DNA from 2 places in the Burkholderia sp. F1 genome. Region 2 is predicted to be linked to the other one. Evidence: riboswitches for the same ligand, from Rfam matches in the RefSeq annotation. Region 2 holds a riboswitch; the other holds the start of a gene.

Region 1 (4,411 bases), on a different replicon from region 2:
GGCTCGCGCTGCTGATGACCGTGCTCGGCTTCGGCGGCGTGTTCGTCGTGTTCACCTATATCGCGCCGATCCTCGAGAGCGTGTCCGGCTTCTCGCCGCGCGCGGTCGCGCTGATCCTCGTGCTGTTCGGCGCGGGCCTCACGATCGGCAACATGCTCGGCGGCAAGCTCGCCGACCGCGCGCTGATGCCGTCGCTGATGGCGATCCTCGTCGCGCTGATGGCCGTGATGGCCGTGTTCGCGAAGACGAGCCATCTGCCGGTCGCGGCCGTGCTCACCGTGTTCGTGTGGGGGATCGCCGCGTTCGCGACGGTGCCGCCGCTGCAGGCGCGCGTCGTCGAGAAGGCGGCGAGCGCGCCGCATCTCGCGTCGACGCTCAACATCGGCGCGTTCAACGTCGGCAATGCCGGCGGCGCGTGGCTCGGCGGCCTCGCGCTCGGCCACGGCATCGCGCTCGACGCGCTGCCGTGGGTCGCGGCCGCGGTGACCTGCGCGGCGCTCGTCGTCACGTGGCTCGCGGCGCGGCTCGACGCACGCGGCCCGGCTCGCGGCGCTGCGGCGGCGGCGCGATAGCGTCGGAACGGGCCGCGACGATACGCATTCCTCCGCGATGCTGATAACGGTGTGAAGATAACTTCGTTTGCCGGTGCGGGGGCGGGTGATAGCGTCTCGGTACGCGCTTCGATCGATGCGCAATCCGATTCCCACCCGCTTATCCCATTCGCAGGGCCGCGTCGCGGCCCGGAGGCAAGCCCTATGTATTCACCCCTGGCGCTGGTGCGCGATGTGTCTTCCGTGGAGTCCGGCGAAGCCGCCGATGTCCGGACGCAGGCGTCGCTCGATGCGCTCGAGCAGGTCGTCGGCGTCAATCTCGCGCGGCTGCGCGCCGAGCGGCAGCTGTCGCTCGATGCGCTCGCGCGGCTGTCCGGCGTGTCGCGCGCGATGCTTGCGCAGATCGAATCGGCGCGCAGCGTGCCGTCGATCAAGGTGCTGTGCAAGATCGCGGCAGCGCTGAAGGTATCGGTCGCGGCGTTCCTGCGCCGCCATGCGGTGAACGGCTTCGAGCATCTCGCGGCCGACCGCGCGTCGCGCGTCGTCAGCTCGAACGGGCGCTTCTCGGCGCGCGCGCTGCATCCGGAAGGGGAGCCGGCCGCGGCCGAGTTCCACGAGCTGCGGATCGCGCCGCTGCATACCGAAACGGGCGTGCGCCGCGCGCCGGGCACGACGATCAACCTGGTGGTCAGCGAAGGCACGCTGGAGGTGAGCGTGCACGATCGTCGCCAGCTGCTCGCGACCGGCGATGCGATCGTGTTCGACGCCGACCAGCCGTACAGCCTGCGCAATCCGGGCGACAGCGAGGCGCGCGCGTTTCGCGTGACGGTGAGCCCGGAGGTGCCGCCGCGCTGGCTCGTGCCGGATGCGGCGCATGCGGCAGGCGCACATTAGACGGGGTCGTCAGTAAGGTTTTAGGTGCCGTTCGCTGCGTCGCGCGTGCGGCTGTTGTATGCTTTGCCCGCCGGTTCGTCCGGCAATCAGTGCGTCTTCAGGGCGGGGCGGAATTCCCCACCGGCGGTAGGCTGGCGTCAAGCCGGCGAGCCCGCGAGCGCCCGTGCGTCATGCGCGGGGTCAGCAGATCTGGTCGAATGCCAGAGCCGACGGTCACAGTCCGGATGAGAGAAGATGTGCAGATAGTCATGTCCGTCAGGGCCGCTTCGCCGTGCGTGCGAAGCGGGTTGTCGTTCTGTCTGTTTGCAATGCCCTGAAACGTTTTTCGCCCACATCGTATTGCGAGGAGCGTTTCACATGTCCTTTACTTCCGCTGCTTTGTCCCATTCGTCGGCGCCTGCCGACGCCTTCGCCGATCTCCCGTTGCTCGATTCCGAACCGGTGCCGCCGCGCATCGCCGCCGCGCTCGACGCGTTGCGCGCGGGCCGCGCGGTCGTGCTGCAGGACGATCACGACCGCGAGAACGAAGCCGACCTGATCGTGGCGGCCGAGCGGATCACGCCGGAAACGATGGCGCTGCTGATCCGCGAGTGCAGCGGGATCGTCTGCCTGTGCCTGACCGACGACAAGGTGCGCGCGCTCGCGCTGCCGCCGATGGTGCAGACCAACGAAAGCCGCAACGGCACCGCGTTCACCGTGTCGATCGAGGCGCGCGAAGGCGTGCATACCGGCGTGTCGGCGGCCGACCGCGTGACGACGATCCGCGCGGCGATCGCCGACGATGCGGCGCCGCACGACATCGTGCGCCCGGGCCACGTGTTTCCGTTGCGTGCGCAACCGGGCGGCGTGCTCGCGCGCCGCGGCCACACCGAGGGCACGGTCGACCTGGCGATCCTCGCGGGGCTGAAGCCGGCCGGGGTGCTGTGCGAGCTGATGAACCCGGACGGCACGATGACGCGCGGCGACGACGTCGCGCGTTTCGCGCAGCAGCACGGCCTGCCGATGCTGACGATCGCGGAGCTGGTCGAATTCCGCGAGGCGCTTGCGACCGCGCGTGAGTGCTGCGTGAGCGACGCGTAGCGCGCACGCGATCCGGCCGTGCGTGGATGCGTGAAGCCGCGTGAGGAAAGTGGACATTCGCCGATATCCGCCGCGCCGGTCGCCACCCTGACTTTCCATCCTCGAAGGCGTCGATGATCGTTCGCATGCCTTCGGAAGGCGGCCGGCGCTCGACGCCGGCGGTCATTCAATCAATCCGGCCCGGTCGGCGATATCCTCGTCGGGCTCCGCAAATGGCGGCGCGTCGGGTTTCCGGCGGCGTGCCGTTCGACGGCCGCCGCCGGGCATTACGACTGCACGTCGCCGAACTCGCCGCGCACGCCGGCGGCGACGAGCGACGGCAGCTCGTCCATCTTCCGCATGATCCGCGTGATGCCCATCGCGCGCAGCGCATCCGCGTAGTTGTCGGGGATGTGGCTCGCGCCGACGAACGCGATCGTCTTCATCCCGGCCGCGCGTGCGGCGTTCAGGCCCGACACGCTGTCCTCGACGACGATGCAGTGCCCGGGCGCGACGCCGAGCGTGCGCGCCGCATGCAGGTAGACGTCGGGGTAGGGTTTCGGCCGCGCGACCTGCTCGGCGCTGAACACGCGCTCGCCGAAGATCTCGGTGAGCGCGGCGCGCTTGAGCGAACTGCGCACGCGCGCGAGGCGGCTGTTCGACACGACCGCCGCGGGCAGGCTCACCTTCAGCAGCGCGTCGCGCACGCCGGTGATCGGCGCGAGCGATTGCGCGAGACCGGCCTCGATGTTGTGCTCGATCGTCTCGATGAAGTTGTCGGGCATCGTGATGCCGTAGCGCGTCTCGAGCCCGGCGAGGAAGCGCGACGTCTGCTGGCCGAACGCGGTCTTCGCGGCGGCCTCGAAATCGATGTGCGGGAACGTGGCGGACAGCGTGTCGAGCAGCACGCGGTCGGCGATGACTTCGCTGTCGACGAGCACGCCGTCGCAGTCGCAGATAAGGTGATCGAGCATGATGGTGAAGAAGCAGGGGCGTCGGCGACGCCTGTCAGCCGCCATGATACGTGCTTTGCCGGGCGACGGCGCGCAGGTTCGGACCGAGCGGCGGCCCTTGCCGACGCCGGGGGCCGGTCGCGGCGGGCGCCACAGTGAAACAGCCCGCGGCCTTGTGGCGCGCGGGCTGCGTTGCTTCGGCGATGCGGGCCGCCGGTCAGTGCGGCACGTGCAGCGTCAGGTACAGGCCGGCCGCGAGCGAGCCGCCGATCAGCGGGCCGATCACCGGAATCCACGCGTAGCGCCAGTCGCTGTCGCGCTTGCCGGGGATCGGCAGCAGCGCGTGCATGAGGCGCGGCGCGAGGTCGCGCGCGGGACTCATCGCATAGCCGGTCGGGCCGCCGAGCGAGATGCCGATGCCGAGCACGAGCAGGCCGACGGGCAGCGCGTCGAGCGCGCCGAGGCCGACCTGCGGCGACGCGAGGTACAGCACGCCGAGGATCAGCACGAACGTGCAGATCGCTTCGGTCAGCACGTTGTGACGGACGCTGCGGATCGCGGGCGCGGTGCAGAACACCGCGAGCTTCAGGTCGGGATCGGCTTCCTTCGCGAAGTGCTGGCGATACGCGAGCCACACGAGCAGCGCGCCCGCCATTCCGCCGAGCATCTGCGCGAGGATGTAGCCGCCGACCTTCGACCACGCGAACTTGTGCGCGAGCGCGAGGCTGATCGTCACGATCGGGTTCAGGTGCGCGCCGCTGAACGACGCGGTCACGTAGACGGCGACGAATACCGCCATCGCCCAGCCCCACACGATCACGATGAGGTCCGCGCCGCGGCCCTTGGTGTTGGCGAGCAGCACGTTCGCGACCGCGCCGTTGCCGAGCAGCACGAGGATGGCGGTGCCGATGAATTCTGCGAAATAAGGTGACATGTTGTCTCTCGTATGTCGTG
Region 2 (4,411 bases):
GAAGTCGCCCGCGATCTGCGCCTTGTTGACGTAGAGCGTGAGCGGCTTGGTCGGCACGCCCGGTTGTGCGATGACGACGAACGGCGCGTGGCCGGCCGACGGCGTCGCGAGCGCGGTCGCGAACGCCTGGCCGGCGGGGCCGTCGCGCGGGCCGATCAGCACGTTGATGTGAGCGAGGTTGACGCCGGGGCCTTCGAAGCCTTCGCCGATATACAGCGTTCTGGGGTGGGTTGCGGTCATTGCGATGTCTCGTCGATAGAGGGTGAGGCGATGGCGGGCGGCGGCACGGCGGCCCGTGAATAGAGGGTTCCAGATCGGGGTTGCGTGTTCGTCGTCTCCGGGAAAGCCCTGATCCGGTCGCGAATACGCGTGCCGGCTCCGGGTTTGTCATACCCGGTCAGGGGTTGGAGGGCCGAGCGCGTTCGGACAACAATCGGCGTACTCCGAGCCCTATCTTTGGTCGGCCCGGCAATTTTCGAAAGCGAGTAATTCCGATGGCTGCCATTCAAAGGCCCGATTGGTCGAAATTGAGTTCGCTCGATCCCGAGCTGATCCGCGCGTTCGTCGCCGTCGTCGAAAGCGGCGGCTTCACCGCGGCGGCCCGGCAGCTGCACCGCACGCAGTCGACGATCAGCCTGCGGATCCGCACGCTCGAGGAGCGGCTGGACACGCACCTGTTCCTGCGCAACAGCCGGCGGCTCGAGCTGTCGCGCGACGGCGAGAACTTCCTGATCCACGCGCGGCGGATCATCCAGGTGCAGAACGAGGCGATCATCGCGCTGAAGCAGACCAGCAGCGATCGCGGCGTCGTGCGCTTCGGGCTGCCCGAGGATTACGCGGAACTGTGGCTGCCCGACCTGCTGAAGTCGTTCTACGAACTGCGGCCGGGTGCGCGTCTGCACGTGCATTGCCGGATGTCGCTCGAACTGCTCGAACGGCTGCAGGCCGGCGAGCTCGACGTCGCGCTCGTCGTGCGGCACGGGCCGCAAGCGGGCGGCCGGCATCTCGGCCGCGACGACGTCGTGTGGGCCGCGCACCGCGATTTCGCGCTCGACCGGCAGGCGTCGGTGCCGCTCGCGCTGTTTCCGGAGACGTGCTGCTACCGGCAGCGCGGGCTGCATGCGCTCGCGACGGCCGAGCGGCCGTATCACGTCGTCTATACGAGCCAGAGCCCGACCGGCATCAAGATCGCGGTCAATCACGGCGCGGCCGTGACGATGATCGATCGCTGCACGCTGCCCGAGAACTGGCGCGTGCTCGACGAGGCGGACGGGTTGCCGCCGCTGCCGCCCGCCGATCTCGAACTGCACCGCTCGCCCGGCATCTGCGATCCGCTGACCGACGATCTCGTGTCGCTGATCGAAGCGATGGTCGACGCGCGGCGCCGCGCGTCGATCGACGCGTTCGCGTAGCACGCAGGGTGCGAAGGATCCATGAAGCCGGCTCATGTCGGCACGCTCGATATCCCCGTCAACCCGGCCCCGACCAATTCCGCGCCGGGATTGTGGTAGATTCCTCGCGCGGCAGTCATGCCGTGAACGTTCTCAGGGCGGGGTGAAATTCCCCACCGGCGGTAATCACGGCAGTTGCGTGTAGCCCGCGAGCGCTTGCCAAGGATTTCCCGACGGCAAGGTCAGCAGACCCGGTGTGATTCCGGGGCCGACGGTTAAAGTCCGGATGAGAGAGAGCGGGGTTGGTTGCGTACGCAAGGTACGCGGCTCGTCCCTGTGCGCCCGTTTAACTCAGACACAGGATCAGCTCATGACCCAGATTCCAAGCCTTTCCCAAACCGCTTCCCGTCGTATCGCTTTCGTCCAGTCCTGCTGGCACAAGGAGATCGTGGACCAGTGCCGAGCCGCGTTTGTCTCGGGACTGAACGATGCGAACATGGGTTCGGACTGCGACTTCTTCGAAGTGGCGGGTGCTTTCGAGATTCCGTTGCACGCAAAGCTGCTCGCGAAAACGGGCAAGTATGCGGCCATCGCCTGTGCCGGGCTGGTCGTCGACGGCGGCATCTACCGCCATGAGTTCGTCGCTCAAGCCGTGATTTCCGGGCTGATGCAGGTCCAGCTCGAAACCGAAGTCGTCGTGCTGTCGGCGGTGTTGACCCCGCATCATTTCCATGGCTCGGGCGAACACGTCAATTTCTTCCACGAGCATTTCGTCGTGAAGGGCGCGGAGCTTGCGCGCGCGTGCGTCGACACGGTCGGTAAAGTCGCCGCGTTGAAAGGGGAGTCTGCGCTTCTCGCGATGAAGCCGGCCGCGTGACGCTCGCGTAACGAACGCGCGGAACCGCGAGCGTGCGTGCCGAGGCTTGACCGCCTGCGGCACGCACGACGTCATTCGCGGTGCCCGCGCCATTCCGCGATCCGGTCGTGATCGCGCACGCACACGCATGCCATTCTTCAGATCATCCCGGCGCGGCCGCTCCGGGTTTGTCTCATTGGCATCGTGTCGTGCCTCTCCTATGTTCGATACAGCTTCGCTGTGAACGCGTATTCGCTGCCGAACGGCAGCGTCGGTGCGGGAATCGGCGAAGTCCTGGTACGTGGCCGTCACAAGGAGAGCAGAATGAAAAGCAGACAATTCTCGATTGCCGTGCTGGTTGTCGCGGCCTGTCTGGCCGCTCCGCCCGCGGGATGGGCGCAGTCGGCAGGCCACGTGATGATCGTGACGCCCGACGAGATCAAATGGGACGATTTTCCGCTGGTGCCCGGCGCACAGATCGCGCTTCTCGAAGGAAAGATGGACAAGAAGGGGCCGATCGTCGCGCGCGTCAGATTACCGGCCAATGCGAAGGTGGCGCCGCACTGGCATCCGAACGTCGAACGGGTCACCGTGCTGTCCGGCGTGTTCAACTACGGGATGGGCGACACGCTCGACCCGGAGAATACGCGGCCGCTCGGGCCCGGCAGCATGATCGTGATGCCGCCGAGGATGCACCACTTCGCGTGGACCAGCGAAGAAGCCGTGCTCCAGATCAACGTGAACGGGCCGTGGGGGATTGTGTATGTGAACCCGGCGGACGATCCGAGAAAGAAGTGAACGCGTCCGCGCCGCGGAAGCGGGCGTGACTGCGGCGGCGGCCGGCGCACCGTTCGCCCGAGCACTCGCGCTTCGCGCCTACGCGTCGCCGGCCTGCCCCGTCTGCCGCTGCAGATCCTCCATGATCTGCTCGGCGAGGAAGTCGCACGGCGGCCGCTTCGATTTCGTGCTGCGCGCGAGGATCATCTCGAGCGGCGGCAGGTCGGGCAGCCCATGCGAGCGTCCGAGCACCGTCAGTTGCGCGGGAATCGCGCAGCGCGCGAGCGGCGCGACCGCGAGCCCCGCTTCCACCATGCTGATCAGTCCGAGCAGGCTCGGGCTTTCATACGAGGTCCGGTACGGCACCTTCGCGCGTTCGAGGCTGCGGATCGCGTTCTCGCGCGCGACGCTGCCGGGCATGAACACCGCGATCGGCAGCGGCCGTTCTTCCCATACGCGCGGCCCGTTGGTCATCGCGGCCCACGCCATCGGCTCGTGGCGCACGAAATCGCCGGACAGGCCCTTCACGCGCGTGCCGCACACGAGATCGACGGTGCCGTCCTTGAGCAGCGGCGCGAGCGCGCTGCTCGGCAGCCCGATCACCTGGATCTCGACCTTCGGATACGACGCGGAGAATTTCTTAAGCACTGAAGGAAGAAGCGACGACGCATAGTCGTCCGGCACGCCGATCACCACCTTGCCGGTCACCTCCGGCCGCACCACGGCGGCCCACGCCTCGTCGCGCAGCGCGAGCATGCGCCGCGCGAAGCCCAGCAGCACCTCGCCCTCGCGCGTCAGCACGATGCTGCGCGGCCGGCGCATGAACAGCGGCCGTCCCAGTGCGTCCTCGAGGCTCTTGATCTGCATGCTGACGGCGGATTGCGAGCGGTTCACGGCTTCGGCGGCCCGGGTCATGTTGCCGGTCTCGGCGACCGCGACGACGGTGGCGAGCACGTCGTGATCGAGCATCTTCATGGGTATCAGGAAAACTGAAGGTAACGATCAACATTATGCGTTTTTATTGTCGCTACGTGCGTGCCATAGTGCGATCACGCAAGCGATTCCGCTGCGGCCGCCGGCGCGTCGGGCCATGCCAGGCCACGGTTGCCGGCATGCCGAACCCGCGCTGTTGAACGAGGAAAACCCGGTGTACCGATGATGGACCATCCGTTGCGCGCCGCACTGGCCGCGGAATTGCACGCCCGGCCGTTCCTGCGGCTGGCCGAATCCGTGGCGCTGACCCATTACGCGATCTATTCGGATGGCGAACCGGCGATTCACGACACGCTGCTGCACGCGCTGTGCCGCGACGCGGGCATCGCGGCGCCGCACGACGGCGCGACGCACTACGCGGTGCAGTCGCCGAGCGGCTGGCATCTGAAGTGGG

What was found. A riboswitch is a leader RNA that binds a small molecule or an ion and turns the genes downstream of it on or off. The one in region 2 is predicted to bind FMN.
Region 1: it holds a riboswitch for FMN, as region 2 does, so the genes downstream of both, ribB (3,4-dihydroxy-2-butanone-4-phosphate synthase) here and ACFIMZ_RS32935 (6,7-dimethyl-8-ribityllumazine synthase) in region 2, are expected to answer to the same signal.

What each region holds. Positions count from the first base shown of each region.
Region 1 is NZ_CP172421.1:3,463,568-3,467,978, reverse strand. Features, by position in the region: gene ACFIMZ_RS16360 (MFS transporter) at 1-572, shown strand, start outside; gene ACFIMZ_RS16355 (helix-turn-helix domain-containing protein) at 756-1,445, shown strand; FMN riboswitch at 1,535-1,685, shown strand; gene ribB (3,4-dihydroxy-2-butanone-4-phosphate synthase) at 1,803-2,525, shown strand; gene ACFIMZ_RS16345 (HAD family hydrolase) at 2,792-3,478, opposite strand; gene ACFIMZ_RS16340 (MIP/aquaporin family protein) at 3,675-4,391, opposite strand.
Region 2 is NZ_CP172422.1:3,204,095-3,208,505, reverse strand. Features, by position in the region: gene fae (formaldehyde-activating enzyme) at 1-240, opposite strand, end outside; gene ACFIMZ_RS32940 (LysR family transcriptional regulator) at 495-1,412, shown strand; FMN riboswitch at 1,537-1,693, shown strand; gene ACFIMZ_RS32935 (6,7-dimethyl-8-ribityllumazine synthase) at 1,762-2,268, shown strand; gene ACFIMZ_RS32930 (cupin domain-containing protein) at 2,572-3,045, shown strand; gene ACFIMZ_RS32925 (LysR family transcriptional regulator) at 3,124-3,999, opposite strand; gene ACFIMZ_RS32920 (DUF3422 family protein) at 4,180-4,411, shown strand, end outside.